DNA from 4 places in the Marinobacterium aestuarii genome. Region 4 is predicted to be linked to each of the others. Evidence: predicted binding sites of a transcription regulator. Region 4 holds the regulator's gene; each other region holds the start of a gene.
What was found. The regulator sigma-54, encoded in region 4, starts transcription at its own class of promoters, with help from an activator protein. The targets are predictions, from matches to a motif close to TGGCACNNNNNTTGCTNT.
Positions count from the first base shown of each region.

Region 1 (8,038 bases), 3.4 Mb from region 4:
GTGCCTGCCCGGTGAGGGACCGGCGCCGCTGCGCAGTTCGCTGACCGGGCTGGCATCACAGCAGCGACGGCCTCCGACTCAGGGCGCCGGCTTGCCCCTGGTGCCGCCAAACCAGTAACTCAGCACCTGTACCACGCCCGCCGTGAGCACGCCAAACAGGATCTGCAACTGATCCATCAGGGAATTATCCCCGGTCTGCATGTTCATTTCATCGCTGATTTCGACATAGAAGATTGCTGCCAGCATGCTGAAGTATGCGATCAGAAATAGCACACTGATGAGTACCTGCGGATTAATGGCGGCTTTTGCTCTGGGGTTATCAGGGCCAGCGCCCTGCTGCTTGTGCAGATCGACGCCCAGCTTCTGCATTTCGAGCCGAAACGGCTGATCGAGATCCTTGATCCTGTGCAGATTTTTCGCATCATCGAGCAGCGCTAAGAGGCGTTCCTGCGGACTGGCCTCGCTGCCCTCACTGCCGGGCGGCAGATGATCCTGAATATAACGCTGTGCCACGGCGGCGAAAGGCCCCTTGAGAGCCAACCCCAGCGTAGGCGCAACCTGTTGAATAATATCCGGTATTTCTTTCATCCCTGATTACCTGCGGTAATTGCCCATGTTCAGGCACAGCCATGGATAAGGGACTAAAAGGGCGGATACTGGGTTGATCTACTCAACCCGAACGAAGCCGCCTCCACCCTGAAAACATCGCACAAGCTTGCGCCAACAGCTCCTGATACTGCGCCTGTGGTGGCGCTATTCACAATGAAAAGTCTGCATTCACCCGGCGCATCCGTTACTCGTCCTCGTCGACCTCGGTGCCGCTATCCATGCCCAGTTCCTTGATCTTGCGGGTCAGGGTGTTGCGGCCCCAGCCCAGCAGCAGGGCGGCATCGCGCCTGCGGCCAGCGGTATGCTTGAGCGCGGTTTCTATCATGATGCGCTCGAACGCCGGCACCGCCTCTTCCAGAATCCCCTGGCGACCACAGCCCAGCTGCTGATCGGTCCACAGGCGCAGCGCCTGCTCCCAGTTGGAACTGACGGTGGTGCCCTGGTCCTGCTGCTCCAGCAGCTCCGGCGGCAGGTCTTCGATCAGCACCTCGCGGCCCGAGGCCATCACCGTAAGCCAGCGACAGGTGTTCTCCAGCTGACGCACGTTGCCCTGCCATAACAGGTGACTCATAAACTTTTCAGTTTCCGCCTTCAGCACCTTGGGCTCGACACTCAGCTCCTTGGCCGAGCTGGCGAGAAAGTGCTGCGCCAGACGCGGAATATCCTCGCGTCGCTCCGACAGTTTCGGAATATGGATGCGAATCACATTGAGGCGATGAAACAGGTCTTCGCGAAAGCGCCCGTCGGCCACCAGCTTTTCAAGGTTCTGATGGGTGGCGGCGATAATGCGCACATCCACCTGCACCGGCGTATGACCACCCACGCGGTAGAACTCGCCTTCGGCCAGCACGCGCAGCAGCCGGGTCTGGGTATCCGCCGGCATGTCGCCGATCTCATCCAGAAACAGGGTGCCACCGTCGGCCTGCTCGAAACGCCCGCGACGTGCAGACGCAGCCCCCGTAAAAGCGCCTTTCTCGTGCCCGAACAATTCGGATTCGATCAGATCCTTGGGAATGGCCGCCATGTTAAGCGGGATAAACGACTGACTGGCGCGGGGACTGTGCTTGTGCAGCGCGTGGGCGACCAGCTCCTTGCCGGTGCCGGACTCGCCATTGATCAGCACCGTGATATTGGACTGCGACAGCCGGCCAATGGCACGGAAGACTTCCTGCATCGCAGGCGCCTCGCCGATAATCTCGGTGGCGCGCACCACCACCGGCTCGATGACCGCACCCTGCTGCTGCTCCCGGGCGTGGGCCAGGGCCCTGCGCGCCAGTGCCACGGCATCATCCACATCAAAGGGCTTGGGCAGGTATTCAAAGGCGCCGCCCTGGTAGGATGCCACCGCACTTTCCAGATCCGAATGGGCGGTCATGATAATGATCGGGATTTCAGGATGGGTATCCTGAATCTTGTCGAGCATGGCCAGACCATCGGTGCCGGGCATACGGATGTCGCTGATGATGGCGTCGGGACACTCACGCGTCAGGCGGCGCAGCAGATCATCGGCGTTGTCGAACGACTGGGTCTCAAGTCCGGCCTGATCCAGCGCCTTTTCCAGCACCCAGCGGATCGACCGGTCATCGTCCACGATCCAGACGTTACCTGAGATTCTCATGCTGTAGCTCCAACGGTATAAAGAGTTTGAATTGGGTTTCGCCCGGCTCAGTCACGCACTCGATCAGCCCCTGGTGCTGATTGATGATCGACTGGGCAATGGACAGCCCCAGACCCGTGCCATCGGCATGTCCGGTGACCATGGGGTAGAAGATGTTGTTGAATATTTCGGCGGGAATGCCCGGGCCGTTGTCGCTGATCATCACACAGCACACCAGACGATGACGCTCCGTGCCCAGGGTCACCTGGCGCATGGCGCGGGTGCGCAGCTGCAGCGTCGGCTCAGGCGTGCCGGCACGCTGCAGCGCCTGCATGCCATTGCGTACTATGTTCAGCACCGCCTGAATCAGCTGCTCCGAGTCACCGGTAAATTCGGGAATACTGGGGTCGTAGTCCCGCTGGATGTTGATCCAGCCACCACTCTCGGCATTCACCAGGCTGCACACCCGTTCGAGGATGGCGTGAATGTTCACCGCCGACAGCTGTGGCAGCTTGCGCGGCCCCAGCAGCCGGTCCACCAGGTTGCGCAGCCGGTCGGCCTCTTCGATGATGACACGGGTATATTCGTGCAGGTCGGCATCGTTCAGTTCGCGCTCCAGCAATTGCGCGGCGCCGCGAATGCCCCCCAGTGGATTCTTGATTTCGTGGGCCAGTCCACGCACCAGATTGCGCGCCGCGGCGTGGCGGGCCAGCAACTCTTCTTCGCGCTCGATGCGCATCAGTCGGTCACGCGCTTCCACTTCCACCAGCAGGGTGCGACCACCACCGGACTGCGGAATCGTATTGACGCTGTAATCGACGGTCAGCTCATGCCCGCTCATGGTGATCATGCGCGCCTCGCGCTTGGTGTAGGGATGCCCCGACGCCATCGAGTTCTGCAATACCTGCAGTTCGGCCGGACTGGCCGCCAGCCATTCTTCCGCCCGCATGCCCTTGAGCCTGCGCATGGTGGCCTCGAACAGCATCTCGGCCGCCGGATTCATGTAAACGATGCACAGCGCGCCATCGAGCATGATCACAGCCTTGCTGAGGTTATCGAGTATCTGCTTGTGCTGAGATGGCCTGAACATAATGAACTCTGTTGCTGGACTCTATAAGTAGTAGCAAGATCAGCGCCAACTTGCTGACAGCGCTAAAACGGGCTGAATGCCCTGGCCGGCGCCATAATGGGGCAACCCGGCGCCCTGCTAGAGTTTAGCCTTGGGCGCGGACATGCACCACTATGGTGCATTCCCGCGCCCTATAACAGCCAGCCGCACCACAACAGCCACGCGCTCTGCTATGGCGCCTTGGAATGGCGCTCCACAATGACTGTGCGCCCCCACAAAAGTGGGCACACAGTTAGACCCTCTGCTCGAACGCCGCCAGTTTTACCCTGTTTCTCGGAATTTGCCGGTATATCTTCGAAATTCGCCCGGAGCTCATTTCCCGGCTACAACGGCATTCGCAGGTTGGTAATGAGCCTAGCGAATTCCGACATCCGCAGCGCCCGCTGTGAAGCACAGTTCCAAGGTGCAAGGTGCAAGGTGCAAGGTGCAAGGTCTGATGCTAGCTACGAATAACGAATAACGAATAACGGCTTTTTTACTTCCTGCTCAGCGGCCGATGTAACCCCGAATTGATCGCCACCGCGACAGTGCCGATGGCGAAAAACAGGCACAAAAAAACCTCCCGAAGGAGGTTTTTTGCGGGCCGTCAGATCAGCGCCACCACAGCGGCACCTTTCTTATACGGAACGGCTTATACGGAGTAGTAGAGGTCGAACTCTACCGGGTGCGTCGTCATGTTGACGCGCGCCAGTTCTTCACGCTTCAGGCGGATGTAAGCATCCAGCATGTCGTCGGAGAATACTCCGCCAGCGGTGAGGAACTCACGATCCGCTTCCAGTGCCAGCAGCGCTTCGTCGAGGCTCTCGGCAACGGTCGGGATCAGCTTCGCTTCTTCCGGCGGCAGGTCGTACAAATCTTTGTCAGCCGGGTCGCCAGGATGAATCTTGTTCTTGATACCGTCGATACCCGCCATCAGCAGTGCCGCGAAGCACAGGTAAGGGTTGGCAGCAGGATCCGGGAAGCGCGCTTCCACACGACGGCCCTTGGGGCTGGTAGTGTAAGGAATGCGCAGCGACGCGGAACGGTTGCGGGCAGAGTATGCCAGCATGACCGGCGCTTCGAAGCCAGGTACCAGACGCTTGTAAGAGTTGGTAGCCGGGTTGCAAATGGCGTTCAGAGCCTTGGCGTGCTTGACGATACCGCCAATGTAGAACAGTGCAGTTTCGCTCAGACCACCGTAGCCGTCACCCGCGAAGATGTTCACGCCGTCCTTGTTCATGGACAGATGCACGTGCATACCTGAGCCGTTATCGCCAACCAGCGGCTTGGGCATAAAGGTCGCAGTCTTGCCGTAGCTGTGGGCCACGTTGTGCACGCAGTACTTCAGGATCTGAACTTCGTCCGCCTTTTTCACCAGGCTGTTACCGCGCACGCCAATTTCGCACTGGCCGGCGGTGGCAACTTCGTGGTGGTGAACTTCGATGGTCAGGCCCATGGCTTCCATGGCATCGCACATGGCGGCGCGCAGGTCGTGCAGGGAATCGATTGGCGGAACCGGGAAGTAACCGCCTTTAACGCGCGGACGGTGACCGGTGTTACGGCCGCCTTCGAACTGCTTGTCGGACGACCAGGACGCTTCTTCAGAACCGATGCTGTAACCGCAACCACCGATACCGGCGTGCCACTCAACAGAATCGAACACGAAGAATTCCGGCTCTGGGCCCAGCATGCAGCTATCGGCAATGCCGGTAGACTTCAGGTATTCTTCGGCGCGCGTTGCAACAGAACGCGGGTCACGGTCGTAACCCTGGCCAGTCATGGGCTCAACGATGTTGCAACGTACGATAACGGTAGCGTCTTCAGCAAAGGGGTCCAGCACGGAAGCGCTGTCGTCCGGCATCAGGATCATGTCGGATTCGTTGATTCCCTTCCAGCCTGCGATGGAAGAACCATCGAACATTTTGCCGTCTTCGAAGAATTCATCACCCATGTCCGAAACCGGAATGGTGAGATGCTGCTCTTTACCTTTGAAATCGGTAAAGCGCATATCAATCCAGCGAGCTTCGCTTTCTTTAATCAGATTCAGAGTATTCTCTGACATTTGCCTTTCTCCACTCTGTTGAAACTGTCAGATCCGTGGTTCTGCAGTCCTGCTAAAAACGGCCTACAACCTCTTGGCTGTAGCAAGAGCAATCTCCGTGCCAGCACTACAAAAGCCCTAAGTGCTTCATTTTCGGTCAATCCAGACCCGACGAAGCCCCAGCGGCGCACCAACATGAAGCACAAAAGAACGCCAGCGCACTACTACGGGTCATTTACAGTATTTTCTGCCCATGCGAGCATCAGCGAGCCCAATCATACTGCAACCCTTCCAAAGCTGTCTGCCTCAAAAAGGGGCCCTCGGAGTATTTTTCGTGCGAAGCCCCCTGCAAACAGAAACAGTTGCCCAACTGGCCACATTTTGATCATATGCTGATCGCTTGTTCGGCTTCGCTCCCGTATAATGCCGCCTTTCCGATTTTCTTGAAGGTAAGAACTGGTGATCGAGAAGCTTAGAAACATTGCCATCATCGCGCACGTTGACCATGGTAAAACCACACTGGTCGACAAGTTGCTGCAGCAGTCCGGTACCCTGGGCCGACGCGATGAAGGCGCTGAGCGCGTCATGGACTCCAACGATCAGGAGCGTGAGCGCGGTATTACCATTCTGGCGAAAAACACCGCCATTGAATGGAACGGTTACCGGATCAATATCGTCGATACCCCGGGACACGCCGACTTCGGTGGTGAAGTGGAACGCGTTCTGTCCATGGTTGACTCCGTACTGCTGCTGGTTGACGCCGTCGACGGCCCGATGCCCCAGACTCGCTTCGTGACCCAGAAAGCTTTCGCCCAGGGCCTGCGCCCGATCGTGGTCATCAACAAGGTTGACCGTCCGGGCGCGCGCCCTGACTGGGTTGTAGATCAGGTCTTCGACCTGTTCGATAACCTGGGTGCCACCGACGAGCAGCTCGACTTCCCGATCGTTTACGCCTCTGCCCTGAACGGCATCGCAGGTCTTGAAGTCGATCAGATGAGCGATGACATGACACCGCTGTTCGAAGCCGTGGTTGAGCACGTCAGCCCGCCGGATGTCGACATGGATGGCCCGCTGCAGATGCAGATCTCGGCACTGGACTACAACAGCTATGTTGGCGTCATCGGTGTAGGTCGCGTCAAGCGCGGCCGGATCGCGGTCAATGCCCAGGTCAAGGTTATCGACCACGACGGCAAGGTCCGTAGCGGCAAGGTTCTGAAGATCATGGGTTACATGGGTCTGGAACGCGTTGAAGTACAGCAGGCCAAGGCCGGCGACATCATCTGCATCACCGGTATCGATGGACTCAACATCTCCGATACCCTGTGTGATCCGTCCCTGGTAGAAGCCCTGCCGCCGCTGAGCGTCGACGAACCCACCGTTTCCATGACCTTCCAGGTCAACGATTCGCCGTTCGCAGGCCAGGACGGTAAGTTCGTCACCAGCCGTAACATCAAGGACCGCCTCGAGCGCGAATTGATCCACAACGTGGCACTGCGGGTTGAACAGGGCGAATCCCCTGAAAAATTCAAGGTCTCCGGTCGTGGCGAACTGCACCTGTCGGTACTGATCGAAACCATGCGTCGCGAAGGCTTCGAGCTGGGCGTGTCCCGCCCCGAAGTTATCCAGAAGATCGTCGACGGCAAGGTAGAAGAACCGTACGAACTGGTTATGCTGGACGTTGAAGAGCAGCACCAGGGTTCGGTTATCGAAGAGCTGGGCAAGCGCAAAGGCGACATGACCAACATGGAAGTGGATGGCAAGGGCCGCGTACGCCTGACCTTCATGATTCCGTCCCGTGGTCTGATCGGTTTCCGCTCCATCTTCCTGACCATGACCTCCGGTACTGGCATCCTGACCTCGACCTTCGATCACTACGGTCCGATCAAGGAAGGCGAAGTCACCTCGCGCATGAACGGCGTACTGGTGACCATGGTCACCGGCAAGGCCCTGGGCTATGCCCTGTGGAACCTGCAGGAACGTGGCCGTCTGTGCATCGAGCCTAACACCGATGTTTACGAAGGCATGATCCTGGGCATCCACAGCCGCACCAACGACCTGGCCGTGAACCCGACCAAAGGCAAGCAGCTGACCAACGTTCGTGCCTCCGGCACCGACGAAAACATTCAGCTGACTCCGGCGATCCGCTTCACCCTGGAGCAGGCGCTGGACTTCATCGAAGACGACGAGCTGGTGGAGGTAACTCCCAAAGGCCTGCGTATTCGCAAGAAGCTGCTGAAAGAAAACGAGCGCAAGCGCAACAAGAAGTAAGCGGGTCGCTGCAGCTGCAGTGATCCGGTCTTAATAGTCTTGTAAAAAGGGGAGTGCCGCCAGGTACTCCCCTTTTTTGTGCCTGTATGCCGCCACAGCGCAAACCACGGGGCCTGCCATGAGGTACGCTGGAGGCCTGACAACATTCAGGCCGGGCCTGCCACCCGCGGCAAAAGTCCGCCCGAATTCTGTCTCGGCGGCCTTTTTCGTATTGGAATTTCATATTTGAAAACCCTATCTGAAACAAAGTCACTCTCAAGGCTGAAGATGCCTGATATAAAAAACACTTAAAATCAATAAGTTACCCTATACCGCCTGCAAAAAATGCATTCCCGCCCGAGCACACAGGCTCCAAAAGCTCTCAACCAGCCACCAGATGCCTCCACCAAACTCAAGATATTCCATATTTGGCTTT
Region 1 is NZ_CP015839.1:4,703,488-4,711,525, forward strand. It holds gene A8C75_RS20580 (hypothetical protein) at 79-588, opposite strand; gene glnG (nitrogen regulation protein NR(I)) at 794-2,227, opposite strand; gene glnL (nitrogen regulation protein NR(II)) at 2,211-3,296, opposite strand; gene glnA (glutamate--ammonia ligase) at 3,967-5,376, opposite strand; gene typA (translational GTPase TypA) at 5,815-7,623, shown strand.
Region 1: the regulator sigma-54 is predicted to act here: its motif matches at 3,327-3,344, upstream of glnL (nitrogen regulation protein NR(II)).

Region 2 (8,038 bases), 2.4 Mb from region 4:
AAATCCGACAAAAATGTTCACCTTGGGCCGGAACAGGTGTTCACGTTGAATCAGAATGGGTGTTCACGTTCCGCCGGAATGGCTGTTCACGATGGGCCGGAATATGCATTGTTCTTGGGGCCCCGTTTTTGTACTGTCAAGGCCGCCTTGCCGCCGGCTTCATAACGCTGGTACCAGCGTCCAACAGTATCGGGGTGAACATTGAGCAGCTGCCCGATTTCACGGAAAGTTTTGCCTTTCAAACGGAGTCGAATGGCTTGCTGCCTGAGAAGTTCCTGTTGCTCTGTGCTGAGCTTGCGTGCGTCGGTATTCATGCGCACATTATATCAGACCTAAATTGCCGCCGGGTTAATAACCATCGACGAATAGCCTGGAGAGAGGAGTCGCCTTATGAAACTTTATGCCGACATTCGCGAGTGAACTGCCACTAACAGCAGTCACCCATTTTCTCATTTATCCCCCAGCAAGGAGCACTGCATGCCTTCTCAAACTTCGGTTAACGATCAGATCACCGACGCAGTTACCCAGGCCAACATCAAGGTTATTGCCGAAGCCCCGGCAATGGCGATGGGTGCGATTTACCAGGCCGCGGCCCATGCGATCGGCACCCTGTTCGAAAACGCTGTCTCTTCTCAACAGCAGCAGAACGCCCTGATGCAGGCTGCGGTGAATCAGGGCGTAATACAGCTTTACTCGGTGGATACCCAGGCCAGTGCCGAAGCCTTGCAGAGCTTACTTCTGCAAGGCACGGCGGAGCTAAACGCCGCGAGTGTGGGCGGGGTCAACCAGCAGATTGTGGACGCGGTGAAGCTTAGCCTTCGTAGCGTGCTCGACAGTGCCGGCGACTTTTCCTTCGCGGTACGCAGCGCCGCCGAGGCGATGCAGGCCACACTGGATGGCATCAGCGCTGCCAGTCATCAGGATGCCATGCGCTCGCTGCAACTGGCTGCGACCGCGGCCTGCCTGCGCGCGATGATCGCCGATCCCGGCCAGGCCGATGCATATAGTAAAGTGTTGAACGAAATTAGCCGCCTGGCCTGAGTGCTGCGGGGACACTCGAGAAGCGAATGGTCTTGCCGATTCCTGCTGCTATACATCAGCAAGGCAGCAGGCAAGCCCTGACGCTTTGATTCCTCTTTTGGCTCCCCTGATGCCGAACATCGCGCGCGGCTCAGCAGACTTCAGTCCATCAGGTCGAGCGACAGGAACAGGCGTCCCGCGCCATCCGTAACCTCGGGTGACCGGTGGACGAGGCCACGGCCTTCGTTGCCGAACCAGCCTTCGCCCTTGAGCAAGGCAACCTCGCCGGCTTGCAGCTGGCGGAAATCCCTTTCATTGCCGGGCGTGCTTTGGCGTTGCTCATGGCTGATCCAGTGTGTGCCGGGACCGAGGTAGGTTGTCACCAGGCGGCAGGGCAGGCGATCCACATGAAACTTCGGGCACATGGCTCGATGCAGCCACTCCAGCCGCATTCCCACCTGCTTCTGCTCAAATAGGCAGGCAAACATGTCGGTCAGCAGCTCGATATCGGCGATCAGGCAATCCTGGCCCGCCCCCGGCGGCAGCTTGCGTTCCAGTTCGGGGGCGGCTTCATCCGGGCGCAGCACGCAGCGCAGGCTCAACCCGGGAGGCTGCTGGGCCAGCTGCTCGAGATAACGCCGCAGGCTTGAAGATAACGGCCGTTGCCAGATCGCCAGGTTGCAGCTCGCTGCATAGAAACGGGACAGCACCCGAGGGTCGTCCCCCGCCGCGACGCTGAGCTCTGGCAGCACAGCACTGTTGTGCCGGTGCCTTGGCGGATTGCTGATTGCATTCATCAGGGTCCTGCTTTCCTTTGCTGCATCTATGTTATTTGTGTAATGTTATATTGTAACTATAGCGAGCACAATGGCTGCACTGCCTCGCGCCCAGCAGGCAGTGCGGCGAAACATCAAAGGCATCGACCAAGGATTTCTGTTGCATATGAACACCGCCTCTCTCGGCCCTTTCGCTCCTTTACCCGATGTGACAACGTCGCCCCGTGCTTCCATTGGCGGCACGCTGGATGGCGTCGGCATGTCCGGGCTCGCGCTTCCCGTCACGCTTGCGGAATCGGATCGCAGCCATGTTGCCGTTCAGGCAACGGCAAGCCTGTATGTCAACCTTCGCGATCCGCAGGCGAAGGGCATCCACATGTCGCGTCTGTATTTGCTGCTGGAAGCCTTCGCCGAACGCGAGGCACTCAGGCCCGCTATTCTCTGCCAGTTTCTGCAGCAGGCGCTTCAGAGCCATCGCGATATCAGCGATACCGCATCGCTGTCATTGAGTTTCCAGTATCTGAGTCGCCGTCCTGCACTGAGCAGCAACCACCAGGGGTGGAAAGCCTATCCGGTGGTGCTGAGTGCCCGGCGGGCCCAGGGGCATACCACTATTGAGCTTGGTGTGAGCGTGCCCTATTCAAGTACTTGCCCGTGCTCTGCGTCCCTGAGCCGCCAATTGATTGCCGACGCGTTTCGTGATGCCTTCTCCAGTCGATCCAATCCGCCCATAGACGCGGTTGCCCGCTGGCTGCAAGAGGAGGGTGGAAGCTGGGCTACCCCGCACAGCCAGCGATCCTACGCCGATGTTCGGGTCCGGCTGGCGGAATCGGCGGCCTTTCCGATCGAAAAGTTGATCGGCACCCTGGAGGAGGCGCTGCAGACACCGGTACAGACGGCAGTCAAACGCGAAGATGAACAGGCGTTTGCCCGGCTGAATGGTCAGAACCTCATGTTTTGCGAAGATGCCGCCCGGCGCCTTAAGGCGGCACTGAACGCGACGCCCTGGCTGGACGATTTCCAGATCCGTGTGGAGCACCAGGAAAGCTTGCACGCCCATAATGCCGTCGCCATGGTCGCTAAGGGGCTTGCCGGGGGATACACGGCTGACGCGCCAGGGCTGTGGCGATAACGGCAGGCCGCAACCAAGGCCGGGAAAGAAGGCCGGGAAAGAATGTCTTGTCTTTTGGGCTATTAACCGCAAGAAAAACAGGTTGTATAGCTGCTCTTCCTTCACCCCACAGGGAATCGTATCGATGCGTCTGAGGTTAAAACGCGTGGCTATGGTTATGGCCATTTATGTCAGTAGTGCAGCGGCGCTGGCGGGGTTGCCCGGTGTCGCAACTTTGCAGGTGGATGCGCCACAGCGCGCGCAGCCGCTGAGTGTGACGCTCTGGTATCCGGCGGCGCAGGGCTCGGAGGTGGTGTCCATCGGCGACAGTGCGGTGCTCGAGGGTACCCCTGGGCTGCTGGATGCACCTGTGGCCGAGGGGACTTTTCCCCTGGTGCTGGTTTCCCACGGTGGCATGAGATCCGCGCCCCATCTGGGGGAGTGGATCGGGGCGGCTCTGGCGCAGCGGGGCTTTATTGCCCTGGTGGTGCCTGCGCCGCGCCTGGGTTTGCAGGATGCGGCTATCGCACCCGCCGAGCTGTGGAAGCGCCCGGCGGATATTTCGGCAAGCCTTACGGCGCTGGAGCACCGTATTGGTGCAGCACTGATTGTGGATCCTGAGATAAGTAGTGCTTTCTCCGCGGCAAGCCTTGCGTCTATCAAGACCCCTGTTTTGGCCCTGAATCAGGGTGAGGCCAGCGATATCCTGCCGGGGCTGGATGCGTCGGGCCTGGTGGGGGCTGTACCTGCGCTGGAATATCACACTATGGTGCAGGCTCGGCGTTGATATGAACTGTCGTCGGTGGCGGCTTGATGCCGCGCGCCCCTCAGTTCGGCCAGAAGCGTGACCCAATAGCGTGCACGGGCTGGCGTATCACTCATTCAGATATGAAAATGCACCAATATGGTGCTTTTAATTCCTGCTTGCGGTCTACTTTGGTGCGTTATTGCCAGGTTTGTGCGCTTATTTGAGGCGGTGGCTCGGGTTTTTTCTGTTTTAGTATTGGGTGATAAAAAATAATTTCTTTATTTTCAAGTGCTTATACTTATTTTATGTGCCTTTTTGAAAATTTGGATCGTATTTTGCTTATTAAAACGTCATTGGGTTTCTTCGGCTTGATGGCACTGGGTTTGGACCCGTGTCTGTGCACCAAAAAGAGGCCCCAGGATAACAACACAGGCGCAGCCCTCGAGAGGGCTGCCTGTCCACACAATTTCACGGCATACAGGGTATAAACATGAGTGGCAATGCATCCAGGCTCGCAGCAATCAACACCATCACTAATGGCAAGGCCATCAGTGTTGAGATGCCGGAGCCGCTGAGCAAGATCTGGGCCTGCGATGTTTTCAGTCTCTCGAAGATGGAAGAGTCGCTGTCCAAGAATGCCTTCAAGGCGATAAAAAACACCGTACAGACCGGTGCACCGCTGGATCCTGCCACCGCCGATGTTGTTGCCGCGGCGATGAAAGACTGGGCGCTGGGCAAGGGTGCCAAGTTTTTCTCCCACATCTTTTACCCGATGACCAACGCCACGGCGGAAAAGCACGACGGCTTTATCGTGCCCAACGCTGAGGGTGTTGCCATAACAGAATTCACCGGCAGCCTGCTGATCAAGGGCGAGCCGGATGGCTCTTCGTTCCCCAACGGCAGCCTGCGCATGACCAACGCTGCCCGCGGTTACACCGCCTGGGATCCGACCAGCCCCTGCTACATCATGCATACGGCGAACGGCCCGACGCTGATGATCCCCAGTGTCTTCATGTCCTGGACGGGTGAGGCGCTGGACAAGAAAATTCCGTTGCTGCGCTCCAACTCAGCCATGAACAAGGCGGCGCACAAAGTGCTGTCCCTTATGGGTGAAACCAATATCGCCACCCTGAATGCAAGCTGCGGTGCCGAGCAGGAATACTTCCTGATCGATGAGAATTTTGCCGCTGCCCGGCCTGACCTGCGCCTGGCAGGCCGCACACTCTTTGGTGCGCCGCCGGCCAAGGGTCAGCAGTTTGATGACCATTATTTTGGTGCTATCCCTGAGCGTGTACAGGTCTTCATGCAGGATTTCGAAGACCGCCTGTATCGCCTGGGCATCCCTGCCAAGACGCATCACAACGAAGTGGCACCTGGGCAGTTTGAGATCGCACCTTACTTTGAGTCGGCCAATATCGCGGCGGACCATCAGCAGCTGCTGATGACCGTGCTGAAAAACACCGCCAAGAAGCATGGCCTGCACGCCCTGTTGCATGAAAAGCCCTTCGCCGGCGTTAACGGCTCTGGCAAGCACGTGAACTGGTCTGTCGGCAACTCGACCCAGGGCAACCTGCTGGATCCTGGCAGCACGCCGGAGAAGAACCTGAACTTCCTGCTGTTCTGTGGCGCCGTGATCCGTGGTGTGCATCTGCATGGTCCGCTGCTGCGCGCTGTTATTGCATCGGCGTCAAATGATCACCGTCTGGGTGCCAATGAAGCGCCTCCGGCCATTCTGTCGGTCTATCTGGGCGACCAGCTGGAGAAGGTGTTCACGGATATCCAGCAGGGCAACCTGGCGCCGAGCAAATGCGGCGGCGTGATGGACCTGGGTCTGGCGGAAATTCTTACCTTTACCCGTGACCCGGGCGATCGCAACCGCACCTCGCCCTTCGCCTTTACCGGCAACCGTTTCGAGTTCCGCGCCGTTGGTTCGTCGCAGTCGGTCTCCGGGCCACTGGTGGCGATGAACGCCATGATGGCCGATTCCCTCAACTGGATTGCCGGCAAGCTTGAAGCGGCGCTGAATTCAGGCCTGGATCAGGGCTCGGCCGTGATTGCCGTACTCAAGGAACTGATGGATGCGCATGGCAATGTGCTCTTCGGTGGTGACGGCTACTCGTCTGAATGGCACACGCAGGCGGTGGACGAGCGTGGCCTGGCCAATAACCGGACCTCCGCTGAAGCTCTGCCTGCCTTGCTGGAACAGTCCGTGCAGGACCTGTTCAAGAACACCGGTGTGCTGTCGCCCGTTGAGCTGCAAAGCCGCTACGAGGTGTATTCCGAGCAATACATCCTGTCGATAGAGATGGAAGCCAAGCTGACGATGGATATGGCGACCACCTCCATCTATCCGGCAGCGATGACGTACCTGTCTGAGCTGTGCAGCTCTATCTCCGGTGCTGCCGCCATGGGTATTGGTCTGGATAACGGCGTTGCGAAAAAAGTTGCCGCCGAAGCGGATGCCATGATGCAGACCGTGGCTGCGCTGGCCACCGCCACGGAAAAACACGACTTCGCATCCATCGAAGCTCACATGCAGTTCTGTGCCCACGAGATTCGCCCGCTGATGGACAAGGTCCGCAGCCATGCCGATAGCCTGGAAATGACGGTATCGGATGCTGCCTGGCCGCTGCCGAAGTACTCCGAGATGCTGTTTATCAGATAAGCACCAGGATAGAAAAAGCGGGAGCTGCGGGCGCGGTGCCGTTAAGGCACTGGCTGCAATCTTCTGAATAACACAAAAGCCCCGGCTACCTTTGCATAAAGGTAGCCGGGGCTTTTTTACGTCTGGTTGTTATTTGCCCAGCGCAGCTAGCAGTGCCAGGGCCGTGGCTTCAGATGAGCCCGGGTTTTGCCCGGTGATCAGCAGGCCGTCGGTTTCGACGTGGGAGTGCCAGTCCTCTGCTTTGGTGTACAGGCCGCCGTTGGCATTGAGCATGTCTTCCACCAGGAAAGGCACGATTTGGGTGAGTCCCACGGCCTCTTCTTCGCTGTTGCTAAAGCCGGTTACTTTTTTGCCGTTTACCAGGGGCTTGCCGTCCGCTGTTTTAGTGTGGCGCAGCACGGCAGGAGCATGGCACACGGCGGCGATGGGTTTGCCTGCGCCGTACAGGGCTTCGATCAGGGTAATGGAGTCGCGATCCTCTGCCAGATCCCACAGTGGGCCATGGCCCCCAGGGTAAAATACGGCATCGTAGTCGGCGGGGTTGATGGTGCCGAGCTTGAGGGTCGTGGCCAGTTGCGCCTGGGCGCCGGGATCCTGCTCAAAACGGCGGGTGGCATCGGTCTGAAAGTCCGGCACATCGCTTTTGGGGTCCAGCGGTGGCCGGCCACCGGCGGGGGAGGCCAGGGTCAGGGTCGCGCCGGCATCCTTGAGGCTGTAATAGGGTGCTGCGAACTCCTCGAGCCAAAAGCCGGTTTTTTCGCCGCTGTCGCCCAGGCGATCGTGGGAGGTCAAAACTATCAGGATATTCATTGTATGCATGTTCCTTGTCGTGAAGAGGTTGGGGGCAGGTTCAGACCCGTACGATCAGCTTGCCGAAATTGTGCCCCTGTAACAGACCGATAAGGCCCTCGGGCGCCTGCTCCAGGCCGTCGATAATGTCTTCGCGAAACTGGATGCGACCGTCCTGCAGCCACTGGTTCATCTGGGTGAAGAACTCGGGGTAGCGATGGGCGTAGTCATCAAAGATGATAAAGCCCTGCATGCGGATACGCTTCACCAGCAGTGTACGGGTCAGCAGGCCCAGCCGATCGGGACCTGCGGGCAGTTCGGTGTCATTGTAGTGTGCAATCAGGCCGCACACGGGTACCCGGGCACCGGTATTGAGCAGTGGCAGTACTGCATCGAACACGGCGCCGCCGACGTTTTCATAGTAGACATCAATGCCATTGGGGCAGGCGCTGGCCAGTTGGGCGGCGAAGTCCGGGTCGCGTCGATCGATGCAGGCATCAAAGCCGAGCTCGTCGGTGACGTAGCCACATTTGTCGGCGCCGCCGGCAATGCCCACCACACGACAGCCCAGGATCTTGCCGATCTGGCCGACCACTGATCCCACGGCACCGCTGGCCGCAGCCACCACCAGAGTTTCGCCGGCCTTGGGCTGGCCTATGTCCAGCAACCCCATATAAGCGGTAAAGCCCGGCATGCCCAGCACACCCAGTGCCTGTGAGGGTTGCTGCATATCAGGCGCGAGCTTGACCAGGGCGGTGCCATCGGACAGCGCATAGTCCTGCCAGCCGGCATAGCCCTGTACCCGATCACCGACCTTGAAGTCCGGATGCATCGATTGCTCGACCCGGCTGACGGTGCCGCCAACCATGACCTCACCCAGCGCCACGGGCTCTGCATAGGAGGGACCATCGCTCATGCGACCGCGCATG
Region 2 is NZ_CP015839.1:3,691,155-3,699,192, reverse strand. It holds gene A8C75_RS16215 (helix-turn-helix domain-containing protein) at 87-314, opposite strand; gene A8C75_RS16210 (RebB family R body protein) at 478-1,041, shown strand; gene A8C75_RS16205 (DUF1826 domain-containing protein) at 1,182-1,817, opposite strand; gene folE2 (GTP cyclohydrolase FolE2) at 1,888-2,928, shown strand; gene A8C75_RS16195 (alpha/beta hydrolase) at 3,074-3,694, shown strand; gene A8C75_RS16190 (glutamine synthetase III family protein) at 4,146-6,320, shown strand; gene A8C75_RS16185 (type 1 glutamine amidotransferase domain-containing protein) at 6,450-7,130, opposite strand; gene A8C75_RS16180 (NADP-dependent oxidoreductase) at 7,171-8,038, opposite strand, start outside.
Region 2: the regulator sigma-54 is predicted to act here: its motif matches at 4,028-4,045, upstream of A8C75_RS16190 (glutamine synthetase III family protein).

Region 3 (8,038 bases), 580 kb from region 4:
CTGGAGCTGCTGCAGGGCAAGCCGGCTCAGGCAATCGAAAAACTGGAGCGATTGGTGGCGCTGGATCCCGACTCGGCCGGCCTGCGCTCCAAGCTCGGGCTTGCTCTGATGGCGCAGGGGGAGGTTGACCAGGCCACGGCCGAGCTGGAAAAGGCAATTGCACTTGAGCCGGGCGCGGATGATCTCGAATTACGCCTGGTCCTGGGCCAAATGCAGGCCGGCGAGAATGCCAAGGCACTGGAATCCGCCGAGCGCTGGGTGGCCAAGAAGCCCCGAAGCGTTCCGGCCCATCTCGGCCTGGCGTGGGCCTTCCTCGCCAACCGGCTGGGAGATCAGGCCCTGTGGACTTTTGAAAAAGTACTGGAGCTGTCACCGGGCAATCCCAGTGCCTCTCACAATTTGGCGGTTTTTGCCCTGCAACGCGGCGATATAAATCAGGCCCTGGGCTTCTACGCAGACAGCCTGAAGCATTACCCGGATCATGCGCGAATCAGCCTTTCACTGGCCAAGCTCCAGCTGCTGATTGGCCAGGATGAAAAAGCCATGCCGCTGCTGGAAAAGGTGTGGCAACAGAACCCTGAGGAAGCCGAACCTGCTGCCTTGCTCGGTAAGACATTGCTTCGCCACGGGAATGCCGTGCGGGCACTGCAGGTGATCCGGGAAGCGGCCGTTGCGTCCCCGCAGGATACGGCGGTGCTCCGTGTTCTGGGCACAGCCCAGGCGGAAACCGGAGATTATCGTAGCGCCGTCAATAGCTACCAGCGCCTGATTGCCCAGCAGCCGGCATCGGCCCCTAACTACTACCTGCTGGCCCAGGCCTACTACAGGAACGGGGACGGGAAAAATTTTGCCGTCGCTCTGGAAAAAGCCTATCAACTGGACCCGACGAACCTTGATACCCGGGTTGCCATGCTTGGCCTGATGCTGCAGCGCCAGCAATGGGACCAGGCCCGGGAACTGGTCGACAAACTGAAACAGGATCACCCGCGTAATCCGGACGTGCATGTCCAGGACGCCCAGTTGTCGACCGCGCTTAACGACCCCCAACAGGCGCTCGAGGCTTACCAGCAGGCTCTGGCGCTGGCACCTGAGCGCAATGACCTGGTGGTGAAATACGGCCTAGCCCTGTGGCAGGCGGGGCAGCGGGAACAGGCCTTCAAACCCATGGAGGACTGGCTCGACAAACACTCGAATGACATCGTAGTCCGGTACAACCTGGCCAATCTCTACCTGCTGGCAGATCGCAAACCCGAAGCCCAGAAGGCGTTTATCGACATCCTCGACAGCAATCCGGACCATATCATTGCCCTGAACAACCTCGCCTGGCTGCTCAGGGATACCGAGCCCAAACAGGCGGTTGCCTACGCGGAACAGGCCTATAAGCTATCCCCGACGGCGCCGGTTCAGGATACCCTGGCGATGATTCTGCTGGCCCAGCCAGGGCAGGAGGCGCGCGCCGTGCGGCTGCTTGAGAATGCCCTGCAGCAGGCTCCAGGGAATGCCGAGATCCATTTCCACCTGGCCCAGGCCCTGGCACAAAGTGGGGACAAACAACGGGCAGCCCAGGTGCTGACCGAGTTGCTGAACAGCAAGGCGGCCTTTCCCGGCAAGCAGCAGGCGCAGAAATTACTCGATGAACTGAGTGGTTGACCGTGGGCGGCGGGCGTAGAATCCCGACGAACCAAGTGTCTAGAGAATAGCCATGCGCAAGATTACCGCCGCTCCGGTCTTTACTTTTGTTTTGTTGCTGTCGCTTATCCTGGCCCTGGCCAGCGTCATCAACTATCTCCTGTTGGGCTGGCTTCCCCTGGGGGATTTTCGCGGTGTGTTCATGGCCCTTGGCTGGGTTCTCCTGGTCTATCTCTGCGGCATTGCCGTTTATCGGGTTTTCCTGCGCTACTTTCCTCTTCGCGAAGGCGAGATCGCCGAGCACTCCCGGGAGGAATTCGGCTATCAGGTGTACCTGCTGTTTTACCTGCTCCTGTTCTACCCCCTGACCCGCAATCACCTGCTGCCCACCCCCCTGATGCGTCTGCTCTACCAGGCCCTGGGCGCCCGCCTGGGGGACAACAGCTACAGCGCCGGGGTTATTATGGACCCACCGCTGACTGAACTCGGGGCCAATACCCTGATCGGGCACGATGCAGTGCTGTTCAGCCACGCCCTGGAAGGCCATCATCTGTCACACGCCAGGATCCGCATCGGTGACAATGTCACCGTGGGCGCCAAGGCCATTGTGATGAGCGGTGTCACCATCGGCGATGGCGCTATGGTGGCGGCGGGCGCCGTGGTGGGCAAAGGCGCTCGAATTGCCCCCGGGGAAATATGGGGCGGCAATCCTGCCCGCCTGCTCAAGGCTCAGACCACGGCGGCTTAGTAATTTCCAGATGTCTGTTAGTATCGCGTCAGTTTTTTTTACACCCTCCCCCAAAGGCGCATCTGTGAGCCTGTCAAAAAAAATCCATACCTTTGTTTTTAAAAGAAATAATGAAAAGGGCATGGGTTGTGCTTTGTATTGAGTGTTCAGTTGACTCTTCGAGTCCAGTTCAATTATCCACGCAGGCTGGCAACCTGACGGGCAACCTAAGTAGGTGACGCACATGAACAAGAAAACACTCTTGGCCGCGGGTTTCGCCCTGGCCTGCACCCTGTCGGCGCCGGTGTTCGCCACCGACACCATCATGTTTGACCCCGATGGCACGGGTGAAGCTGCCAACGGTACCCTTAATGTAGGTTCATTTGATTGGGCGCCGGGCAGCACCCTGTCCGTCGACACCATTCCCACTGCAGAGGGAGACGACGTCGTATCCTACTCCCACGCATCCCTGGGCATCTTGGTCAATGAAAACGGCATCGGCATTGCGCCAAGCGGGCTCAATACCAATTTTGAAATCACCTTTGTCGCGGGCTTTACGGAAACCATCGATAGCGTAGAAACCTCGCCAACTGTATTGGTTAGCGATGGCGGCGACGGTATTGGCGGTGGCAACGATATTTACACCTTCTCCCAGACCATCACCCTGGTGGAGGCCGGCACCCAAACTGTCAATTTCTTTGAAATCTATTACGACGATTTTTCTGCCGGCTCACAAAACAACCCGCTGGCGGGTACTGGTTATCGTGACGGGCAGTTGATCCTGAGCGCCGAGTTGGTCAGCCTCAGCGGTAACTTCACCGCAGACTTCACATTCGTGGATGTTGACAACAGTGGAGGCTTCAATGCCGGCGACATCCTGCAAACCAGCCTCCTGGACCAATTCGGCGCAGACCAATGGGGTGGACAGCAAACCATTAGCGGCGAAGGCTCCACCCAACTGGTCGCGGACGTGACCTTCCAGGACTATGATTTCTTTATATCCAATGTCTCAGCCCTGGTGCAGGATCTGTTCTTCAATACCTCCAATATACTGCCGTTCGCGCAAACCAACCCGTCCATGCAATTTGACGGTTCCACCATCATTCCTGACATTGGCGCTGTCAACGGCTTCAGCGGCCCCGACATCCTGTTCCAGACGGACGCTAACTCTGGCTTTGTAACCACGGAAGTTCCTGAGCCCAGCACGGTACTGCTCTTCGGCTTGGGGCTGTTGCTCCTGGGGTTTGGAAGCCGGAACCAATTCGCCAGAAGGAGTTAATCGCCTGCAGGCAAGCGACAAGTAAGTATCGACAAGGATTGTGCCAGTGATGTCACAATCCTTTTTTCACCAGGCTATCGGATGGCTCTTAGAAACTTGGTTATTACGAAATCGGTTACAAGGAGCTCTAATATGAACATTAGACGTTTTACTAACAGGTTATTTCCAATGGCATTGGCCATCGGTTTGTGCCTGCCTTTGGCATACGCTCAGGCATCCACACCGGTTGAGTTCGACCCGGATGGCCAGGGTGGTGGTGGCGCCTTTACCATCGGTTCCCTGGACTGGTTACCGGGCAGCACCGTGATCAAGGACGAAATCCCGGTTTTAGAGGATTCAACGGTGAGCGCCCAGGCGTACTCCCACTCGGCGCTGGCCGCCGCGGTAGATCCTGACGGGATTGTTATAAATCCGCCCGGGCTCAACGTCAATTACGAAATCACCGTGTTCCTGGCCAACGGCGTCCAGATCACCTCCAACTCAGACGGCACCATAGTGCTGCTCGCGCTGGACCCCGCCAACGGGGACAATTACTTCGAGATGTACTACGACAATAACCCCAATGCGAATCCCCTGGCGGGCACCGGGTTCAGTGACGGCCTGTCGATACTCCGCGGGCAACTGACGGTTTTGTCGGGTAACTTTACACAGAGTACCGACCTGAATGGTATTCCCTTACAGGGGAACCTGGATGAGTTTGGTACCAATAACTGGCCCGGGACAGGCACTGTTTTGGGGCAAGGCTCCCAACAACTCGCCGTGCTGGTGCAGTACGTGGACAAGGACTTCTTCCCCAGCGGCGTCGATCTGGGCACCATACTTCCCTTTAATAACAGCCAGGTCGTCAGCTTCAAGCAAACCAACCCGTCCATGAACTTCGACCTAAGCCCCATAGCAGGGGCACTCGATCCCGTCGACCCCGGCGCCATCAATGGCCTATCGGGACCCGACATTCTCCTGCAGATTGACCCTAATAATGCCTTCGAGTTTATCCCTCCGGAAATGGCCTGCCGGGTGACAGGCGGCGGCAATGACACCGCTGGGATCTTCGAGGATGGCGTAACGCCGGGTTGGGACGGCACGGTCGCAGAGGGGCTGATGACTCCCACGGTCACCAAGAAAAAAGGTAAGGTCTCCAGTCTTGTTGCGCTGGATCCCTACCGCTACACCATGGGCGGCCAGGCCGGCGCCAACACGGCCCTGCAGCCTCAGCCCAAGGGTGAGTGGACCCACTCCAACCATAATAGCCCCAACAACCTGAAGTTCACCTTCCATGCCGGTACCGCCAGCGCGCCGGACGGCACCGAAATCGACGAGATTATTTGTACGGATGCAGGCTATTGCAGGCAAGCTCGGCCTGCGCCTAACAAGCAGATCGACTTCGTCGGTATTGGTACTTTCAAGAATCTCAGCTGGAAAAATCCAGAGCTGGTACACAGTGTGGGTGTGGTGGATACGGCGTTCTACGATATTCAGCCTGAGCCCGTGGGCAACAAGCCCAATCAGGACCCGGCGACCGTCCACTGGTTCCAGGTCCATATCGAAGATCTGGGTGAGCCCGGCAACAAGATGGAAGACGGCGCCGTCTGCCCCGACATGGGGTCCGGCAACGATCCGTTCGCCAACCCTCCGGTCACCGACAAGCTTGCTGACTGCGGCTGCGCCGACTTCTACCATATCAGGATCTACGAGGGCGTCGTGCCCACGCTCAACGCGGACGGCGAGGTCACCAATATCAACAAGGACAACCTGATCTATGAAGTGTACGGCTATCTCAACGGCGGTAACTTCCAGATCCACCCTCTGACCGGCTTTGATCTGAAGTAAGGGAGTTAATCGTCAGGTCGATAAATGTCAGGTCGAAAAAAGCCTCCTCGAGTCTAGCTCGAAGAGGCTTTTCGTTTTTCCACTTCACTATCACTCCGATTTCTATAAGACGTGCATATGCGTTGATCTCGGATTCAGATCGCGGATACAGAAGGTCCGCGAATCCGGGGCTGCCAGGTTTTGGGGAGTTATTTATCGGCAGGGACTTTGAAGGCAAGCGGCATAATACTCCTGTGCTTATTTTGAGTGATGAATGACGACCGGCAGGTCAGACATTTTGCCCCAGTGGAAATCACCTAGCAGTCGTTCCAGCCTCGGCAGAGTCCGATGCAGATTCAGATAGTGCCGAAACCTGGATTTAGCCGACGCCGCTTGAATTCTCGGTTGCTCGGGCGCGATTTCCCAGGGATGAACATAAAAAACGACAGGCCCGGCGAGCTGTCGGGCGGCCTTTTGCAGTAGCCTTTTTGACAAGGCATAGGGGTAGAGTCTGAAGTAGCCGCCACCGGCACAGGGTATACGTCGGTTGAACACCTCAGCCGTGGCCACCGGGATTTCGAGCAGACCGTTGTCCCATAGAAAAGGTGTGCGCGGCGCGTGCCTGTAGCCATACAGATCATGGGGCACGGGGTTGATGCTTGAACTGTATCGGTATCCTGCCTCTCGAAGCTCGTCTTGAATCCAGGGCCTGTTTTCGTCAATCGAAAAGCTGGGGGCCCGATAGCCAGCCACTGGCGCACCGGTTAGATCTTCCAGCAAGGCTTTGGACCGGGTGATATCCTGCCTGAATTCGTGTTGAGAAAGATGATTCAGGCGCTGGTGATGGTAGCCGTGACTGGCGATTTCATGGCCAAGTGCTGCGATCTCCCGAATCAGGCTGGGGTAGCGCTCGGCGACCCAGCCGAGGACAAAAAAAGTGGCTTTGGTCGCCTTTCCCGCCTTTCCCACCGCCGCGTCTAACGACTGGATAATGCGCTGGACATTGGCTTCAATGTGACAGGGATACTGATCCCAGCGATCGGGAGAAATAACCGTTTCGAACGCCGCCACGTGGAAGTAATCCTCGACATCGATAGTGATCGCATAGTCCGTCGATATCTCGGGGAAAGGGGCAGGGAGCATAGCTCTGAATTCCTTGTCACTCTGATGGGAGAATGATCGCAAGCAAAAAACTATTGTCAGCCGTCAGCCGTCAGCCGTCAGCCGTCATGCTCGGTAGCGGTGTTTGATAAGTGTAGTTGAAGGAGCTGCAGGGCAGAGTCGGCCTGTAGCCCGTGAGGCGCGTGATCAAACGCTTTTCTTTGAAACGGGTTATCACTTCAAGAGCTTGCCGGATGCTGCAGGAGCTGGGGCCTGTGAGCCACAGAGATCAGTCTTCAATACTATACTTCTCTTCGATTGCTGCTTGCTTGGCGGTATTGATCGGGGTTGGGGAGTGGCATGATGGACGGGGGTGTAATGCATCGGTACGCATGGGTCTGGCTCGGTCTGATGCTGACGACGGGCCTTGGCAGTGGCTACGGTCAGGCGTCCGAACTGGCGGACACCGTCTCTGCTGTCAAACCGTCAATCGTTGGTATCGGAACCTACTCGCCAAGCCGACGTCCTCCCTCACGCTTGTTGGGCACCGGCTTTGTCGTGGGCGATGGACGCCATATAGCGACCAACGCCCATGTGGTTGATATCGAACTAGACGACCTCAAGCAGGAGCAGCTGGTGGTTTTTGTTGGTATCGGGAATACTCCTCGGGTGATTCCGGCGAAGGTCGTCGCCTCTGAAAGTCGCCACGACCTGGCACTGCTGAAAGTATCCGACAGGCTACCTGTAATGCGGCTTTCGAACAGGAAAACCGTTCGCGAGGGCGAGAGCTACGCCTTTACCGGCTTTCCGCTGGGGGCCATTCTGGGTCTTTACCCCGTGACGCACCGTGGCATGATCTCCAGCATCACGCCGATGGGGATACCGGCACAATCATCCGGGCAGTTATCTGCACATAAAATCCGGCAGTTGCGACAGCCCTTGATGGTATACCAGCTGGACGCCACCGCGTACCCCGGCAACAGCGGCAGTCCGCTGTATGACCCGGACGATGGAACCGTGGTCGGAATTCTTAACGGGGTCTATGTCAAATCGACCAAAGAGGATGTCCTGAGTGACCCCAGCGGCATCAGCTATGCGATTCCGGTGCGTTATCTGCGTGAGTTGCTATCCAGTCTAACGGGCGGCTGAGACCTGGCTGCGAATTTTCCGGGAGAGAGGCGGGTGAAGGGAATTGAGCTTCCAATGATGGTTGCCGAGTTCAGTTATCTGGCCGCAACCCTGGCGTATGCTACCGTGCTGGTACTGACCCTGTTTCTATGGCGAGGGCGGCTGCAGGGGGGCTGGTTGCTGCTGGCTCTGGGGCTGATGGTTGTTTGGTCCGGCTATCTGGGGCTGAACAGCGGCGGGGAGCGTCTTGGTATTCCGGGTTCTGAGGAACCAGACCCGAATCAATTTTTTCTGGAGATAGTGCGGGATGCCGGTTGGGTCATGCTGTTGTGGCGGCTGCACGCGAGCAATCAGGACGTTGGCACACG
Region 3 is NZ_CP015839.1:1,883,055-1,891,092, forward strand. It holds gene prsT (XrtA/PEP-CTERM system TPR-repeat protein PrsT) at 1-1,650, shown strand, start outside; gene A8C75_RS08385 (acyltransferase) at 1,703-2,377, shown strand; gene A8C75_RS08390 (PEP-CTERM sorting domain-containing protein) at 2,601-3,635, shown strand; gene A8C75_RS08395 (hypothetical protein) at 3,804-5,462, shown strand; gene A8C75_RS08400 (XrtA system polysaccharide deacetylase) at 5,700-6,584, opposite strand; gene A8C75_RS08405 (S1 family peptidase) at 6,921-7,691, shown strand; gene prsK (XrtA/PEP-CTERM system histidine kinase PrsK) at 7,725-8,038, shown strand, end outside.
Region 3: the regulator sigma-54 is predicted to act here: its motif matches at 2,495-2,512, upstream of A8C75_RS08390 (PEP-CTERM sorting domain-containing protein).

Region 4 (8,038 bases):
CCCTGTTCGATTCATCCGGCTTGCGAGCCCTGGCCTGTGCCCAGGGCCTGGGCGAGTTGCAACAACGCCTCGGCGCCCTGGCCAAGAGCGCCGGTATCTGGCTGGTGGCGGGTTCCGTGCCGCTCATGCTGCGAGATGATGGTGCTGAGGTGGCCGATGGGCGGGTGCGTTCAGCCAGCCTTGTATTTGATGATCAGGGGCGGCAGCGGGCGCGTTACGACAAGCGGCATCTGTTTGATGTAGAAGTGGCGGATGCGCAACAGAGTTATCGCGAATCCGTCTATATCGAGCCTGGCAGCGAGATAGTGCTGGTCGACACACCCTGCGGGCGCCTGGGGCTGAGTATCTGTTACGACCTGCGCTTTGCCGATCATTACCAGCGCCTGCGCGATGCCGGCGCCGAGTTGATCAGCGTGCCCTCGGCCTTTACTGCGGTCACGGGTGCTGCGCACTGGGAGTTGCTGTTGCGGGCCCGGGCGGTGGAATTCCAGTGTTATGTGCTGGGAGCCAACCAGGGTGGCCAGCATGGCAAGGGGCGTGAAACCTGGGGGCATTCCATGATTGTCGGCCCCTGGGGCGAGGTGAGCGCCAGTCTGGCCCTGGGCGAGGGCTGGTGCAGTGCCGAGATCGATCTGGATGAACTGCGGCGTCTGCGTCAGCGCATGCCGGTGAGCGCGCATAGGCGAATAACGCTGTAAACGTTTGAGTACCACAACAAAAAGCCGGAGCTGCACAGTGCAACTCCGGCTTTTTTTGTCTGCGCTCCTGGCGAAGCCTGGTCCGGATCAGTTGGGCACTTCAGCCAGCTCGCGCAGGTACTTGAACAGCTTGCGTGAGCTGGCCGGTGGTTTCTGCTGCAGCGCCTCGCGCTGTGCGTTGCGTATCAGCTGGCGCAGATGCTGAATATCGGCATGGGGAAAGGCCGCCACATAGTCGGTCAGGTCGTCGGGCGTGCCGTTGATCAGGCGATCGCGCCAGCGCTCCAGGCGATGGAAGTGGGCGTCGTGGGCCTGCTTGCCCGCCTCGAAACTGTCCATTGTCTGGCTGATGCCATCGGTATCAGCCAGGCGCATCAGGCGGCCAATGTATTGCAGCTGGCGTCGAATGGCCTCGCCCTTTTTCAGCCGACGGCATTCTTCTACAGCGCCGCGCAGGGTCTCATCCATCGGGACTTTGGCCAGCTGATCCTTGTTTAGTGCGACCAGTTTTTTGCCCAGGTCCTGCAGCGCATGCATGTCGCGTTTGGCCTGGCTTTTACTGATCAGCTCTGCGTCTTGGTCGGCGGGGTCTAGCTGTTCAAAATCTTCTTCGTTAGTCATAGGTCGGTTCTTTAACTGTAAAAGTAGGTAGCCAGTCCGAGGAAGGCGAAGAAGCCTACAACATCGGTAATGGTGGTGAGCAGAACGCTGCCGGCCAGGGCCGGGTCTATGCCGGCGGCCTTGAGGCCGATGGGCAGCAGAGTGCCGGCCAGAGCGCCGGCAATCAGGTTAATCACGATGGCGGCGGCGATAATGCCACCGATATAGATATCCTGAAACCAGATAATGGCGACGGCGGCGACCACCGAAGCCCAGAGCAGGCCATTGAGGGCGCCTGCAACCAGTTCGCGATTCAGCAGCCAGCCGATGTTGCTGCGCTCCACGTGCCCCAGCGCCTGGCCGCGAATCACCAGCGTCAGTGTCTGGCTGCCGGCGATACCGCCCATGGAGGCGACAATCGGCATTAGCACGGCCAGGGCCACGACTTTCTCGATGGTGTCTTCAAACACGCCGATTACCGCCGAGGCGATGAAGGCGGTGAGCAGGTTGATACCCAGCCAGATAGCGCGGTTGCGGGTCGTTCGCATCAGCGGTGCAAAGGTGTCGGCGTCTTCCCCCAGACCCGCCATGCTCATCAGGGAGTGGTCGGCATCTTCACGGATAACGTCGACCACGTCATCGATGGTAATACGGCCGAGCAGTTTGCCGTCCTCGTCGATGACCGGCGCGGAAATCAGGTCGTGCTGCTCGAACAGCTGGGCGACTTCGCTGTCTGTCATCGTGGCTTCGATGGGCTCAATGTCGGTGCTCATGATTTCGCGCACCAGCATGTCGGGATCCGACACCAGCAGTTTGGTCAGGGGCAGGATGCCAATATAGGCGTCTCTGCGGCTGACCACGAACAGACTGTCGGTCATGTCCGGTATTTCCTTGTGACGGCGAATATAGCGCAGCGCCGTTTCCACCGTGATATCCGGTCGGATGGTCACGGTGTCGGTGTTCATCAGGCCGCCGGCGGTGTCCTCGTCATAGGACAGAACCTGCTCGACCCGGGTGCGGTTCTGGATGTCCATGGTCTGCAGCAGTTCGCGCATGATGCGCTCCGGCAGCTGCTGCAGCAGGTCGGCCATGTCGTCAATATCCAGGCCTTCGGTGATCTCGAGGACTTCCCGGGTTTCCATGCGGCTCAGAATTTCGGCCTGGACGTCATAGCCCAGGTGCTGCAGCACATCCCCTTCCAGATCCTTGTTGACCAGGCCCCAGAGCAGCTGGCGCTCCTTGGGCGGGGACTTGTCCAGCAGATGGGCGATCTCCACCGGGCGCAGGCTGTTATTCAGCGTATAGCGCACCTGACGCAGTTCACCGCTGTCCATGGCGGCGTTCAGTCGTTCAATCGGCGAGAGAGGCTCTTTGCTGCTCATGACATCCTTGCGCTGCCCAGGGGCTGGTCTGGAAGGGGGAGCTCAAATGGCTTTGCCCCGGGTGCCGTGCTGGGCGGTTCGGGCCTGATGGCCGGGCTGGGAATGACAGTATACCGGAATCAGGGGGCGGGTATCAGCGGGGGCGGGCGTCGGGCGGGGTGCAAAAACGGTTTTTTTATTCGCCTTCACCAAAATAGTCGTCGATAAGGGCGGTGACGGCATCAATGGCGGCCTGCTCGTCTTCTCCCTCGGCGCGAATCAGCAGTTCGGTGCCTTTGCTGGCGGCGAGCATCATCACAGACATGATGCTTTTGCCGTCGACTTCGCGGCCGTCCTTGTTGATGCGGATCTGGCTGGAAAATTTCCCGGTGGTGCTGATGAGCTTGGCGGCAGCACGGGCGTGAAGTCCCAGCTTATTTATAATAGTGACGTGCTTTTCGATCATGCCGGGCCTTGTCCTCGATCAATATATCCGTTTGTCCCGCGGTTAATTCAGTTCGCGATGACGAACATGCACATTATCCACAGACCGCCGGAAATGACCAGCGAGTTGCTCTGCGATAAAGACCGAGCGGTGTTGCCCGCCGGTACAGCCGATGCCGATGGTGATATAGCTGCGGTTGTTGCTCTTGAAGCGCGGTAGCCATTTGGCGATGAAGTCCCGGATGTCGCCGGTCATTTCCGCCACTTCCGGGGCCTGTTCGAGAAAGCGGATGACGGGATCGTCGAGGCCGGTAAAGCCGCGCAGCTCCGGAATCCAGAAGGGGTTCGGCAGTACCCGCACATCGAAGGTGAAGTCGACATCCAGTGGCACACCGTGTTTGAAACCAAAGGATTCGAACTGGACCGAGAGCTGCTGTTCGGTGCGCTGGGATACGCGCAGCTTGATGCTGTCCCGCAGGTCGTACAGCTTCAAGCGGGTGGTGTCGATGCGCAGGTCAGCCATATTGGCGATGGGTTCGAGCAGTAGCCGCTCGTTTTTTATCGCCTGCTGCAGGCCTGTGTTCTCGCCGGACAGTGGGTGCTTGCGCCGCGTGGCGCTGTAGCGTTTGAGCAGCGTCGGGTCCGAGGCGTCCAGGTAAAGGACCTCGGTATTGACCTCGGCATAGCGGGTGCGCATCTTCTTGAGCAACTTGGGGAACTGACGCAGGTTGCTCAACAGGTTGCGGGCATCAATGCTGACCGCCAGTTTCTCCGGCGGCATAGGGTCCTTCAGCATTTGCTCGATCAGGCTGGGCAGCAGCAGGGCAGGAAGGTTGTCGATACAGTAGAAATCGACATCTTCCAGTGCTTGGAGCGCGGTGCTTTTGCCGGAGCCGGACAGGCCGCTGATGACCACCAGTTTCATGCTGGAGCCATCAGGCGGGATGCTGTGGGGGTAAGCAGGGCCTGTGACATGGGATTTGTACTCAGTGCGATGCCAGACGCAGGGCAGTATCGAATAGCTGCTGGTCAGAAGTGGTATCGCGAAGCGCTGTCAGTACTTCTGCGCGGCTGAAGAGTTCGGCCAGCATGGCCAGGGTTTGCAAATGTTCATCGCTGGCCTCGGAGGGCACCAGCAGTACAAAAAGAAGGTCCACCGGCTGGTTGTCGATGGCGTCAAAATCAATAGGTTCAGCGAGCTTGATCATCATGCCGCTGGCCTGGGTAGCGTTCTCAAGCCGGCAGTGTGGAATGGCGATGCCGCTGCCAATACCGGTGCTGCCAAGCCGTTCCCGGCCAATCAGGCCGCTGAAGATTTCTTCAGCGGCCAGCCCTTGTGCCTGCTCGGCGATCAAGTTACTGGCTGTTTCCAGTACACGTTTTTTGCTGCCCCCATCAAGGTTGCAGAATGTCAGAGCGGGGGTCAGCAGTTCATGCAGATACATGGGCTTATTTGTTTACCGTTATTTGTGGTTTTTGGTTTTTTCTTTGTGCTTGATGATTTGACGGTCAAGCTTGTCGGTCAGACCATCAATGGCGGCGTACATGTCCTGGTGTTCGTGAGTCGCAAACAACTTGCCTCCTGCAAGGTGAACATCGGCTTCGGCCTGCTGACGCAGCTTTTCTACACTCAGGGTAACCTGGACATTGGTGATGTTATCGAAGTGCCGCTCAAGCTTGCCGAATTTACTATGTACATACTCGTGCAGTGCATCGGTAAGTTCGACGTGATGTCCTGTGATGTTGATCTGCATAGTTTTCTCCTAGTCAACAGCGGCGAAAGATCGCCTTGTTTGCATCTCAATTAAACCAGACGCTTGCGCTCATTAGAAGGTGCAATATTCATTGCTTCACGGTATTTCGCCACTGTACGCCTGGCGACTTGAAAACCCTGCTCGTCAAGCAGCGTGGCGATCTTGCTGTCGCTCAGTGGTTTGGTGGTACTTTCCGCTGCCACCAGGCGCTTTATCAGCGCCCGAATGGCGGTGGAAGAGGCGGCGCCGCCGTCGCTGGTACCGACGTGGCTGGAGAAAAAATACTTCAGCTCGAAGATGCCCCGGGGGGTGTGCATGTACTTCTGGGTGGTGACCCGGGAGATTGTGGACTCATGCATCTCGACGGCCTCGGCGATGTCATGCAGCACCAGCGGCTGCATGGCCTCTTCGCCCTGCTCGAGAAAGCCCTCCTGGCGAACGACGATTTCCCGCGATACCTTCAGCAGGGTTTCGTTGCGGCTCTGCAGGCTCTTGATGAACCAGCGTGCTTCCTGCAGGTGGTTCTTCAGATAGGTGTTGTCGGAGCTGTTGTCGGCGCGTCGGATCAGATCCGAGTACTGGGTGTTGATGCGCAGGCGCGGCGCTGTGTCGGGGTTGAGCGCGACCGTCCAGAAGCCCTTGACCTTGGTGACCACAACATCGGGTATCACATATTCGGCGGTGCTGGTGGTGATGCTGGCGCCGGGCTGTGGGTTCAGGCTCTGAATCAGCAGTATGACTTCCTGCAGCTGGTGTTCTTTCAGCCTTGTGCGGCGCAGCAGCTGTTTGTAATCCCGGCTGCCAAGCAGCTGGATAAACTCGCTGACCACGCGAATTGCTTCCTTGCGCCAGGGAGTCGACTCCGGTAGCTGACGCAGCTGAATGGCCAGGCATTCGCCCAGATCCCGGCCGCCGACGCCGGCGGGATCGAACTGCTGGATACGGTGCAGTACGGTTTCGATATCGTCGGAGTCGACGTCTTCGAAATCCTCCGGGTTTTCCTGCTTGAAGTGTTCCAGCAGTTCATCCAGAGATATACGCAGGTAACCGTTGGCATCGATGCCATCGACAATGCCTGTGGCGATAAAACGGTCCAGGTCGCTCATGGGTGTCAGGTTAAGCTGCCACTCCAGATGATCCTGCAGCGTTTCCTCCGCCGTATCATTGGACTCCATGCTGCCGTCGTCATCGCGGGCCGGGCCGCTGGGCTGGCTGCTCTGAAAGGTGTCGTCCCAGGAACTGTCGGTGCCAAGCTCCTCGGGGATGTCGTCATTCCAGCTGTCTTCGGCCTGGGGGCTGTCGTCGCTGGCGGAGTTTTCCGCACTGGCGCGTTCGCCCTCGCTCTCGCTGGCCTTTTGTGGCGCCTCGGAGTTCTGGTGCTCGTTGTAATCGGCATCCGCTGCTTCGTCGTGATCCTCGTCGGAGGACTCGAGCATGGGATTGTTTTCGAGCGCTTCCTGAATTTCCTGCTGGAGGTCGAGTGTCGACAACTGCAGCAGGCGAATGGCCTGCTGTAACTGGGGCGTCATGGTCAGGTGCTGACCAATTTTTAGGTGGAGCCCTTGCTTCATAGAAAGACTGCGTTATCTGTGGGAGTGGGTCGAGTTGCTGTGCATTATATGCCTAACCGGGGGCGGGCGTCGTCTATCTGTCAGGCAGACTGAAGAAACACCGCCGCGGTGGTCATGCAGCGCCAAAAAAAGAGATATCACCCAGTCCGGGCTTAAAGCCTGAATTGTTCGCCCAGGTAGGCGGCCTTGACCTGCTTGTTGGCGATGATGTCCGCCGGTGTGCCCTGGGCCAGAATGCCGCCTTCGCTGACGATATAGGCGTGTTCGCAGATGTCGAGGGTTTCGCGCACATTGTGATCGGTGATCAGGACGCCGATGCCCTTGGTCTGCAGGTGGCGGATGGTGTTCTTGATATCGTTGACCGAAATGGGGTCCACCCCGGCAAAGGGCTCGTCGAGCAGAATAAAGGTCGGCTCGGTGGCCAGGCAGCGGGCAATCTCGACCCGGCGACGCTCGCCGCCGGACAGCGCCATGCCGAGGCTGTCGCGGATGTGCACAATGTGGAATTCTTCCAGCAATTGCTCAAGACGCTGCTCGCGGCCGGCGCGGTCAAGATCCTTGCGGGTCTCGAGGATGGCCATCAGGTTGTCACGCACGCTGAGCTTGCGAAAAATGGACGCTTCCTGGGGCAGGTAGCCCAGTCCCTTGCGGGCACGGCCGTGCATCGGCAGGGAGGTGATGTCCTGGTCGTTGAGCAGTACCTGGCCCTGATCGGCGTTAACGAGCCCGACAATCATGTAGAAGCAGGTGGTCTTGCCGGCCCCGTTGGGGCCCAGCAGCCCCGTAATCTGGCCGCTTTTCAGGCTCAGTGAAACATCCCGTACAACGGCCCGGCCCTTGTAGCTTTTGGCCAGCTGGCGCGCTTCCAGTGTGCTGGTCATTGCGCCGCCCCTTTGGGCTGGATGACCATCTGCACACGGCCCTGGCCGCCTTCGCCGCTGAAGGCGTTGACCAGGGATTTGTCGAGGTTGTAAACGATCTTCTGCCCGGTAAAGGTGTCTTTCTGCTGCACCACCCGGGCCTTGCCGGTGATGGTGATTTCCTGGCGATTGACCTGGTAGTCCATGCGCTCGCCATAGGCATTGGTCACCGGCTTGTCTTTGGCCGCCTGTTGCTCGAACTTGACATCCCCCGTGGCCAGAATGCGATTGACGCCGGATTCGCTGCGGTGCAGGTCAACATTGCGGGCGTTGATTTTCAACGTGCCCTGGGCAATCTCGACATTGCCGCTATAGGTGGTGATGCCGGTGTTGTCATCGATGGTGGCGGTGTCGGCGCTGACATGGATCGGCTGGTTGCGATCGGTCGGCAGGGCCAGACTGGTGCCGGAAAGACTCAGGGACAGCAGGGCTGCCAGCCAGAGGCGGGTATTATTTGGTTTCATAGCGTCCCTCGACATCGGACAGTAGCTCGACTTGGCGGCTATTCAGGTAAGCCTTCATGCCATTGGCCCGGGTTTCACCCCCCTGGCTGAACAGCGTGACGGCGGTGTCTGTTTCGATAAATTGTTCTGATGGCATCAGGGTCAGTGCTTCGGTTTCCAGCCGCAGCGGTGTGCTGCTGGCGCCTTTGTCACTGCTGCTCTGTACGCGCACGGCGCCGTTGAGCCG
Region 4 is NZ_CP015839.1:1,307,208-1,315,245, forward strand. It holds gene A8C75_RS05750 (carbon-nitrogen hydrolase family protein) at 1-698, shown strand, start outside; gene yjgA (ribosome biogenesis factor YjgA) at 786-1,319, opposite strand; gene mgtE (magnesium transporter) at 1,331-2,680, opposite strand; gene A8C75_RS05765 (HPr family phosphocarrier protein) at 2,856-3,125, opposite strand; gene rapZ (RNase adapter RapZ) at 3,168-4,028, opposite strand; gene ptsN (PTS IIA-like nitrogen regulatory protein PtsN) at 4,090-4,548, opposite strand; gene hpf (ribosome hibernation promoting factor) at 4,567-4,857, opposite strand; gene A8C75_RS05785 (RNA polymerase factor sigma-54) at 4,908-6,428, opposite strand; gene lptB (LPS export ABC transporter ATP-binding protein) at 6,581-7,309, opposite strand; gene lptA (lipopolysaccharide transport periplasmic protein LptA) at 7,306-7,812, opposite strand; gene lptC (LPS export ABC transporter periplasmic protein LptC) at 7,799-8,038, opposite strand, start outside.